2 regions of the Burkholderia sp. APQ4-4ca genome follow, and region 2 is predicted to be linked to the other one. Evidence: predicted binding sites of a transcription regulator. Region 2 holds the regulator's gene; the other holds the start of a gene.

Region 1 (4,953 bases), on a different contig from region 2:
CCGATCCGTGGGTCTCGTTCGGGCCGGACGGCACCGCTTACTCGGTGTCGATCTCGTTCAATCAGTCGAACAACGCCAACGCGGTCGGCGCGTCGGTGTCGACCGACGGCGGGCAGACGTGGAGCAACCCGGCCGTGCTGATCGCGAACGACGAGCCGACGACGCAGTTCTTCAACGACAAGGAATCGGTGACCGCCAACCCGTTGAAGGCCGGCACCGCATATGCGGTATGGGACCGCCTCGAACTGCCGAACGGCAACCCGTACGCGAACCTGCACACGCAGGCGTACCGCGGGCCGACGCTGTTCTCGAAGACGACCGACGGCGGCAAGACGTGGAGCGCCGCGAAGGTCATCGTCGACGTGCCGTCGCGCCAGCAGACGATCGGCAACCAGATCGTCGTCGATCCAAAGAGCGGCACGCTCTACGATTTCTTCGACCTGATCCAGCAGCCGTTCAACAAGGCGGCCGGCAAGGTCGCGTTCGTCAAGTCGACCGACGACGGCGCGACGTGGACCAAACCGCGGATCATCGCGGGGCTGCAGACGGCCGGCGTCACGGATCCGAACACCGGTGAACCCGTGCGCACCGGCGACATCATTCCGGAGCCGGCGATCGACCCGGCATCCGGGCAGCTCTACGTCGCGTGGCAGGACAGCCGCTTCAACGGCGGCGCGTACGACGAGATCGCGCTATCGACGTCGAAGGATGGCGGCGCGACCTGGAGCGCGCCGCAACAGGCGAACACGCCGACCGGGCGCCCCGCGTTCAATCCGTCGGTGCGCGTCGACAACACGGGGGCGGTCATGGTCACGTACTACGACTTCCGCGACCTGCAGGCCGGCAACACGACGACGCTGCCGACCGGCTTCTGGCGCAAGATCTCGCACGACGCCGGCGCCACGTTCGCCGACGAGCGGCGCGTCGGCGGCCCGTTCGACATGAAGCTCGCGCCCAACGCCGAAGGGTTCTTCATCGGCGACTACCAGGGGCTCGACGTGCTCCCGTCGTCGTCGTTCCATCCGTTCTTCGTCCAGACCAACGCGGGCAACCTGACGAACCGCACCGACGTATTCTTCGCGCCGTGATGCGAGGATGACCGTCACGCCGCCGCCGCGATGCCATGCGTCGCGCGGCGGCATGCGCACGTTCACGGCATCAATGCATGTCGGTCAGCACGATGCGGCCGTCGACCTTCCCTTCCCGCAGCTTCGCGAATACGTCGTTGATGTTGGCGAGCCGGTCGCGATGGATGTGCGCGCGCACCAGGCCTTCCGCCGCGAAATCGAGCGACTCCTGCAGATCGCGCCGCGTGCCGACGATCGACCCGCGCACGGTGATGCCGTTCAGCACGGTCGAGAAGATCGGCAACGGGAAATCGCCCGGCGGCAAGCCGTTGAGCGCCACCGTGCCGCCGCGACGGACCATCCCGAGCGCCTGCGCGAACGCGCTGCGCGACACGGCCGTGACGAGCACGCCATGCGCGCCGCCGATTTCCTTCTGAAGCACTTTCGCCGGGTCGTCGACCGACGCATCGATCGTCAGGTGCGCGCCCAGTTGCCGCGCCAGCGCGAGCTTGTCGGGCGAGATGTCGATGGCGGCGACGTGCAGGCCCATCGCACGCGCATATTGCACGGCCACGTGCCCGAGACCGCCGATGCCGGAGATCGCGAGCCACTGGCCCGGCCGCGTGTCGGTGACGCGAATGCCCTTGTAGACCGTGACGCCCGCGCACAGGATCGGCGCGATCTCGTCGAACGCCACCTGCGCGGGCAACTGGCCGACGTAATCGGGATCGGCCAGCACGTATTCCGCGTAGCTGCCGTTCACCGAATAGCCGGTGTTCTGCTGGCCATGGCACAGCGTTTCCCAGCCCGTGCTGCAGTACTCGCAATGGCCGCAAGCCGTGTAGAGCCACGGCACGCCGACGCGATCGCCCTCGCGCACGTGGGTGACGCCCGCGCCGACCGCCGCGACGATCCCGACGCCTTCGTGGCCCGGGATGAACGGCAGGGACGGCTTGACGGGCCAGTCGCCGTCGGCCGCGTGCAGATCGGTATGGCAGACGCCCGACGCCTTGATGTTGACGAGAATCTGGCCCGGCCCCGGTGCGGGGATCGGGACTTCCTCGATGCGCAACGGCTCGCCGAACGCGTGTACCACGGCCGCTTTCATGGTCTGGGTCATGCGTTGCTCCTGTCTGGTCGATGAGCGACCCAGTATCCGGTTTCGGCATCGGCGCACGTTGATACGCGTCAACGCATCGGAACGGATCGGATGCAACGGCCGACATGGCTTCGCCACGAGCGGCGTCGTGGGCGTCGTGCGGCGCGAAAGCCCGACCCAGCGCACGCACGCCGCTTCGCCGCCCACGCGACCATTTCACCGATCCGACAGAAAGCCGACGGAATCCCGCCATTCGGCTTGGAATTTGAAATGATATAACATATCATTTCGCGTGCTCGTCCGCCTGACGCCGTCCGAACCCAGGTGGCCGGGCCTCGCCGAGCGATGTTCCAACGGGTCATTGCGCGTCACATACGCAACAATATATCGTATCCAGCGGTGACCCGCATCGCTCGTTATCCGATCCGATTCCAACCGATTCACCGACCATGCGCGACCTTCCTCGCTTACCGCTTCGCCCGCTCTCGTCCCTGTCGTTGATCCTGTTCGCCGCCGCGGCTCATGCGCAGGCCGATGCGCCCGCCGCGTCCGGCACACCCACGCCGGCCGCCGCGCCGCTCGCGCCGATTTTCGTGACCGCGAACCCGCTCGGCGACACCGAACTGATCGCGCCGACCGTCCAGCTTTCGGGCGATGCGCTGACGCGCCGCCAGGCCGATTCGCTCGGCGAAACGCTCAACGGGTTGCCCGGCGTGTCGACCACCACCTACGGGCCGATGGTCGGCCGTCCGATCATCCGCGGGATGGACGGCGACCGGATCCGGCTGCTGCAGAACGGCGTCGCGGCCTACGACGCGTCGTCGCTGTCGTACGACCATGCGGTGCCCGAGGATCCGCTGTCGATCGAGCGCGTCGAGATCGTGCGCGGCCCGGCCGCGCTGCTGTACGGCGGCAACGCGGTGGGCGGCGTGGTCAACACGATCGACAACCGGATTCCGCGCGAGGCGATCGAAGGCGTGACCGGCGCGCTCGACGCGCGCTATGGCGGCGCGAATTCGGTGCGCGCGGGGGCCGCGCAAGTCGAAGGCGGCAACGGCCGCTTCGCGTTCCACGTCGATGCGTTCGACCGCGAAACGAGCAAGCTGCGGATTCCCGGCTACGCGCGCAGCAGCCAGCAACGCGCGATCGACGGCCCCGACACGCCGCAACCGGAAGGCAACGTGCCGAACAGCGACGGGCGCGTGCACGGCGGCGCGGTCGGCGCGTCGTACACGTGGGCGGACGGCTTCGCCGGCCTCTCGTACAGCGGCTACGAATCGAACTACGGCTCCGTCGCGGAAAGCGACGTGCGGCTGCGGATGCGCCAGGAACGCCTCGCGTTCGCGTCCGAGGTACGCAACCTGAGCGGGCCGTTCACGAAGCTGAAGTTCGATTTCGCGTACACCGACTACCGCCACAAGGAAGTCGACAATGGCGAGACGGCGACCACCTTCCGCAACCGCGGCTACGAGGCGCGCATCGAGGCGCGCCATCGCAAGATCGGGCCATTCGAAGGCGCGATCGGCGTGCAGTTCGGCCAGAACACGTTCTCGGCCCTCGGTGACGAAATGCTCGTGCCGTCCACGCGCACCAACAGCGTCGCGCTGTTCGGCCTCGAGGAATGGCAGGTCGTTCCCGCGCTGAAGCTGAGCCTCGGCGGCCGCTTCGAGCACGTGAAGGTCGATCCCGATCCGGCCGGCGTCGAGAAATTCGCGGGTGCGCAGCCGCGCGACTTCAATGCGGGCAGCCTGTCGGCCGGCGCGCTGTTCTCGCTGACGCCGGTTTGGTCGGTCGCGGCGAACGTCGCGTACACCGAACGCGCACCGACCTTCTACGAGCTGTATTCGAACGGCCCGCACGATGCGACCGGCCAGTTCCTGATCGGCAACCCGAACGCATCGAAGGAAAAAGCCGTGTCGACCGACCTGTCGCTGCGCTATGCGAGCGGGCCGAACCGCGGCAGCATCGGCGTGTTCTACAACCGCTTCTCGAACTACCTGACCGAGTACAACACCGGCCGCGTGGTGGACGACGACGGCGAACCGGTCGCGCCGGGCACCGACGGCTCGCTGAACGAGGCGATCTATCGCGGCGTGCGCGCCGAGTTCTACGGCATCGAGCTGGACGGCAAGTGGCGCGCATTCGCACGGCGCGGCCACACGGTCGATCTCGAACTGACGGCCGACTACACGCACGCGCGCAATGTCGACACGGGTCAGCCGCTGCCGCGCATCGCGCCGCTGCGTGCGACGCTCGCGGCCGACTACGGTTACGGCCCGTTCGGTGCGCGGGCGCAGGTCACGCACGCGTGGTCGCAGCATCGCGTGCCCGACGACGATTTCTCGACCGACGGCTACACGTCGCTCGGCGTGATGCTGACGTACAAGTTCCGCGTCGGCCCCACGCACTGGCTCGCGTACCTGCGCGGCGACAACCTGACGAACCAGGAGATCCGCTACTCGACGTCGGTGGTGCGCGGCTTCGCGCCGGCCGGCGGCCGCAGCGTGATGGCCGGATTGCGCACCACGTTCTGACCTCACATGGCTCGCGGCGCCCGCCGCAGGCCCCGTCCGGCGTGCCGGCATGGCACGCCGGGGCCGTTCATTCCTTCATTGCGCCCGTCGGGCGGCGCACGCCGGTTCTCGATACCGGTTTCCGGACTCAATCCCCCGAAATTCCGCCGGTTATCCATAAATCAAAACACAACTCCCAGATGACTGTATTAAAGGGAGTGGTTTTTATTTCTCCAGCAAAAACAATTTCAAATTTCATGCATAAACCAGTGAA
Region 2 (4,953 bases):
TAACGGGATTGAACTGCGGGATGGGTCGAGGCGATCGCGGCGGGACGGCAGGATGCGCGGGGCGGTTCCGCCGTGGTCGCGGGACACCGGACATTCTCGCCGATCGTTTCGATTCGTGCAGGCGCGGTAACGTCGCGATGGTGGACGGATTGCGGCAGATGACGGAGGCCGTGTCCGCTGCGTGAGTCCGCCGGGTGGCTAAGTTCGATCGGGAGCGAATTTTTGCGGCGACGTGCGCGACGGGAACACGCAGATTGCGCGGGCGGGGCGCCGACGCGGAGGGAAAGCCGGACGGCACGCGGCCGCCCGTGCGCGGACGGTTCGGTCAGCGCAACTGCACCGCCGCGAGGAACAGCACCATGCTGCCGATCGCACCATCCAGCACGCGCCACGCGACCGCCTTGCGGAACCACGGCGCCAGCAAACGCGCGCCATAGCCGAGCCCGAGGAACCACACGATGCTGACCGTCATCGCGCCGATCGCGAACGCGAGCCGTGCGCCTTCCGGCTCGCGCGCGCCGGCCGTGCCGATCAGCAGGAACGTGTCGAGATACACGTGCGGGTTGAGCCACGTGAACGCGAGCGTCATCAGCACGATCGCGAGCGCGCCCTGCGGCGGCGGCGCGACGGCGTCGCCGCGCACGTCGAGCGTGTCGTGGCCAGGCTTGAACGCACGGCGCAGCGCATTGATGCCGAACCACGCGAGATACGCGAGGCCGACGTACAGCACAGCGTGAACGAAGGTCGGATAGCGCTCGACGAGCACCGAAGCGCCGCCGACGCCAGCACCGATCAGGATCATGTCGGACACCGCGCACAGCAGCACGATCTTGCCGACGTGCGAGCGCATGATGCCCTGGCGCAGCACGAACGCGTTCTGCGCGCCGATGGTGACGATGAGCGACGCGCACAGTGCGGCGCCGTGGGAAAAAGCGAGCCAGTTCATGAGGGGGACAGCCGTGGAAGCAGTAGACGAATGAATCGGGTAGCGCTAGTCTGCGGTCGGTATGGGAATAAGAGAAGCTAAATCACCTAATGTGGATTAAGGAAATCTAATGCTCGACTACGCGTTGCTCGATGCCCTCGCGGCGGTGATCCGGCACGGCTCGTTCGAGCGGGCGGCCAAGGAGCTGAACGTCACGCCGTCGGCCGTGTCGCAGCGCGTGAAGCTGCTGGAGGAACGGGTCGGCAGCGTGCTCGTCAAGCGCGGGCAGCCGTGCGTCGCCACCACGTCGGGCGCGCTGTTGTGCCGGCATACCGAACGCGTGCAACTGCTGGAAGCCGAGCTGGGCGGCCGGATGCCCGCGTTGCCGGGCCAGATCGCGAGCGCGTGGCCGACGTTGCGCGTGGCCGTCAACGACGACAGTGTCGCGACGTGGTTCATCGACGCGGTCGGGCCGTTTTGCACCGAGCGCGAGACGCTGCTCGACCTCGTGATCGACGATCAGGATTACACGGCGTCGCGTATCCGCGACGGCAGCGTGCAGGGCGCGGTGACCGCGCAGGCCGAGCCGATCCAGGGGTGCCGCTCGGAGCGGCTCGGGCGGATCCGCTATCGCGCGGTATGCTCGCCGGCGTTCTACGCACGCTATTTCGACGCGGGAATCACGCGCGATGCGCTGCGCCGCGCGCCGTGCGTGATGTTCAATCCGAAGGACGGGTTGCAGGCGCGTTTCATCCGGCGCGTGACGCGCGCGGATCTCGATCCGCCGCAGCACTGGATACCGCACGTCGCGGGCTATCTGCGCGCATGCGAAACGGGATTGGGATGGGGGATGTGCCCGGACCGAATGGTCGACCGCCAGCTGGCGGCGGGTGAATTGATCGACATGTCGCGCGGGCGAACCATCGACATCGATCTGTACTGGCAGAGCTGGCGTTTGTCGATCGGCTGGCTCGACGATTTCAGCGCGGCGCTGAAGGCGCGCGCCGCGCTGTTTCTCGATTGACCGGCGACGTGACGCAGGCGGCGCGCACGCGGTGCGCGCCGGGCGGCATCAGACGTGCTGCAGGCCGTCGAAGTCGATGATCTGCACGTGACGGCCCTGCATTTCGATCAGGCCGCGCTTCTGGAATTTCGACAGCGTGCGGCTGACCGTTTCGAGCGTCATGCCGAGATAGCTGCCGATGTCCTCGCGCGTCATCCGCAGGTTGAATTCCGACGGCGAGTAGCCGCGCTTCAGGTAGCGCGACGACACGTCGAGCAGGAAAGCGGCGACGCGCTCTTCGGCATTCAGCGAACCGAGCAGCATCGTTTGCGACGTTTCGCGCACGATCTGCTCGCTCATCAGCTTGTGCATGCGCAACTGCATCGAGCCGGCTTCCGAGCACAGCGCCTTGAGCGCGCTGTACGGAATCACGCAGACCGAGCTGTCTTCCAGCGCGACCGCGGTGCGCGGGTGCGTATCGTCGCAGATGCCGTCGAGGCCGAGCGCTTCGCCGGCGAGATGCAGGCCCGTGACCTGTTCGCGGCCGTCATGGCGCGTCGCGACGGTTTTCAACGAGCCCGAGCGCACCGCGTACAGGTTGTCGAATGCGTCGCCTTCGCGGAACAGCGCTTCGCCGCGCTTGACCGGGCGTGCCGCGCAGATGACCGACTCGAGGCGGCTGAGCGCTTCGGGCGCGAGGCCCTGCGGCATGCACAGGTGCCGCATCGCGCACGACGAGCAGTGTGCGGCCTGGCGGGGAGCCCAGCTGCCGGTATGGGGCACGGCGGCGGGGCGGGTGGCGACGGGCGTCAGCATGATCGTTTACTCCGGCATTGGATCGACGAAATCATTGTCCCACCGCAAGTTGCCGCTGTCGGGTGACAAAACGTCGCGACCGGCCGCGCGTGCCGAACGCCGCTCAGGCAGCCGGCTCGTCCGCGTTGGCGGCCGCCGGGATCAGCAGCACCGGCAGCGTCGCGTGGCGCACGCATTGTTCGGCAATGCTGCCGAGCACGAGGCGGCGGAAGCCGCGGCGGCCGTGCGTGCCGAGCACGAGCAGATCGGCGCCGAACGCTTTCGCGCCGTCGAGGATCAGCGACGATACGTCGTTGATCGACGTCGCTTCGTTCAGCCGCGTTTCGCCTTTCACGCCGGCAGCCTGCATCAGCTTCGCGAAATCCTGCGCGAGCGCGTTGCCCTGCGCGACGAGCTGATCGCGCAACACGGACGGATCGTAGCCGGGCACGTTGTAGTAGATCGCGGCGTTCTCGACGACGTAGAACGGCTGCAGCTCCGCGCCGTGCGCTTTCGCGAGCGCCAGCGCGGCATCGAACGCATGGCGGGACGTGTCGCTGCCGTCGACGGCAACCAGAATACGCTTGTACATAGTGTCTCCGAATGGCGGGTTGAAACGAAGTCGGCCGGATGGCCGATCGGGCCGGGCAATGCGCCACGCTGCGAGGCAGGGTAAACCAACGGCCGCGATCATGCAGCGAGGCGCCTGCCGTGCCGTGCGATCGCGCCGTCTGTGCCGGCCGTGCGTGGCCATGCGCGCCACGCGTGATGCATCGCGCGATGCGTGTCGTATGGTTCGGCTGCGTCGTCGGCGAAAACGCATGCGCGCGCATCGACCCGGCATGGCAACCATGCCGATGCGGCGCACGTAGCGCCATTCAATCGAAATCGCGCCGTGACGCCATGACTTCGATCAACGCATGTGCGTCGACACGATGCGCGGCATGCATGATTGCGAATCCCGATGCCAATACGCGGAATCGTTTACCGCGACATCGTGCGAGCACGTCTCGGCCCGCGGTCCGGTCGCGCGCGAATGCACCGCCATCGGTCATCGTCATCGGCCGATGGCGGTTCCCAAACGAACGATCGATTCAAACGTCGCGCGGGCTATCTCGGCACGACGGTCAACTCGATGACGCGCTCCGGCCGGCGGCCATGGTCGGGCCAGTACGCGCTGCCGTACATCCGATGAGCGGGACCGAACGGCGTGTCGCCCGCGGACGGCGCGTCGAAGCCCTTCTCGATCACCATGTAGCCGGCGCGCAGCGCGAACGCCGGATGGTTGCCGTCGGGGCGGCTGTCGAAACCGGCCAAACCGTCGCCGGCTTCCGGCATCGCATTGACGAGCGACGCGTTGCTGCGTGTGATCTGGTCCGGCGAGATCGGCCCGACGCCGGCGAGCCGCGACGCTTCGCGGTGCTTGCCGTCGGTGTCGACCGTGCTGTCGTGCGTGTCGTCGTTGTCGAGTTCGATGCTGCGCGGATGCGCACGACGTGTTTGAGCGGATGATTCCATCGCGGCTCTCCTGGCGGCGACACGCTCCGGATCGAAGCAAATCCCGTTCCGGGCACGACGGGAAAAGGCGCGCGGGCGATCGCCGCGGTCGCGCGACGCGCACTGATTTGTCATGATTTATTTCAGCTAGAAGACGCGTTTTCTACAGAGTATGATTCTTTTCCTGCGAAGCGGCGACAGGGGATGAAGTCTCGCCGTCTCTGCCCGCGCCGGGGCGCCGCAGCACCCTTAAAGACGGGTAGCGAACAACAAAGCAAAGGGACTAGAGGTGGCGGACTCATGCAAGCGACTACTGCCTTCACGCATCGCGGTTATCTGTTGAATTGCGCGCCCGCACGCGCCAGTGACGGTTCGTTCAAGCCCTACGTCGTGATCTCCCGATCGAGCGACGGGGAGCTCGTGGCGAACCGGTTTTTCCCGATCGAGCTCCAGTTCAACGACGAAGGCGACGCGATCGCGCACGCGCGCGACTGGGCCGTGCGCTGGATCGACGCGAGCAGCATCTCGATGTGACGCCGTCGCGCGTGCGGCGTCGGCCGTCCGGCCGATCCGCGGGGCGCCGCTCCCGGACAAAAAACGCGGTAATCTTGCGGAACCCGTCACTTTATTAGCGGCCGTGCAACCGCGCGCGGCTGCCCGCATTGGCCTATGTCGACATCACCCGCCCGTCAGTGGGGCCTCGAAGAAATCGTTGCCGGCTTGCGCGAGTCGC

Evidence for each region. The regulator FNR, encoded in region 2, switches genes on or off when oxygen is low (the NO sensors DNR and NnrR bind a similar motif). The targets are predictions, from matches to a motif close to TTGATNNNNATCAA.
Region 1: a site for FNR is predicted at 2,246-2,259, ahead of adhP (alcohol dehydrogenase AdhP). Genes of this name have one in related genera too.

What each region holds. Positions count from the first base shown of each region.
Region 1 is NZ_JBYQCG010000072.1:346,460-351,412, reverse strand. It holds gene AC3IFE_RS07600 (sialidase family protein) at 1-1,088, shown strand, start outside; gene adhP (alcohol dehydrogenase AdhP) at 1,159-2,187, opposite strand; gene AC3IFE_RS07590 (TonB-dependent receptor) at 2,616-4,700, shown strand.
Region 2 is NZ_JBYQCG010000241.1:10,688-15,640, forward strand. It holds gene AC3IFE_RS31340 (LysE/ArgO family amino acid transporter) at 326-946, opposite strand; gene AC3IFE_RS31345 (LysR family transcriptional regulator ArgP) at 1,056-1,949, shown strand; gene fnr (fumarate/nitrate reduction transcriptional regulator Fnr) at 1,998-2,744, opposite strand; gene AC3IFE_RS31355 (universal stress protein) at 2,848-3,315, opposite strand; gene AC3IFE_RS31360 (DUF3005 domain-containing protein) at 3,834-4,241, opposite strand; gene AC3IFE_RS31365 (hypothetical protein) at 4,521-4,754, shown strand; gene epsC (serine O-acetyltransferase EpsC) at 4,890-4,953, shown strand, end outside.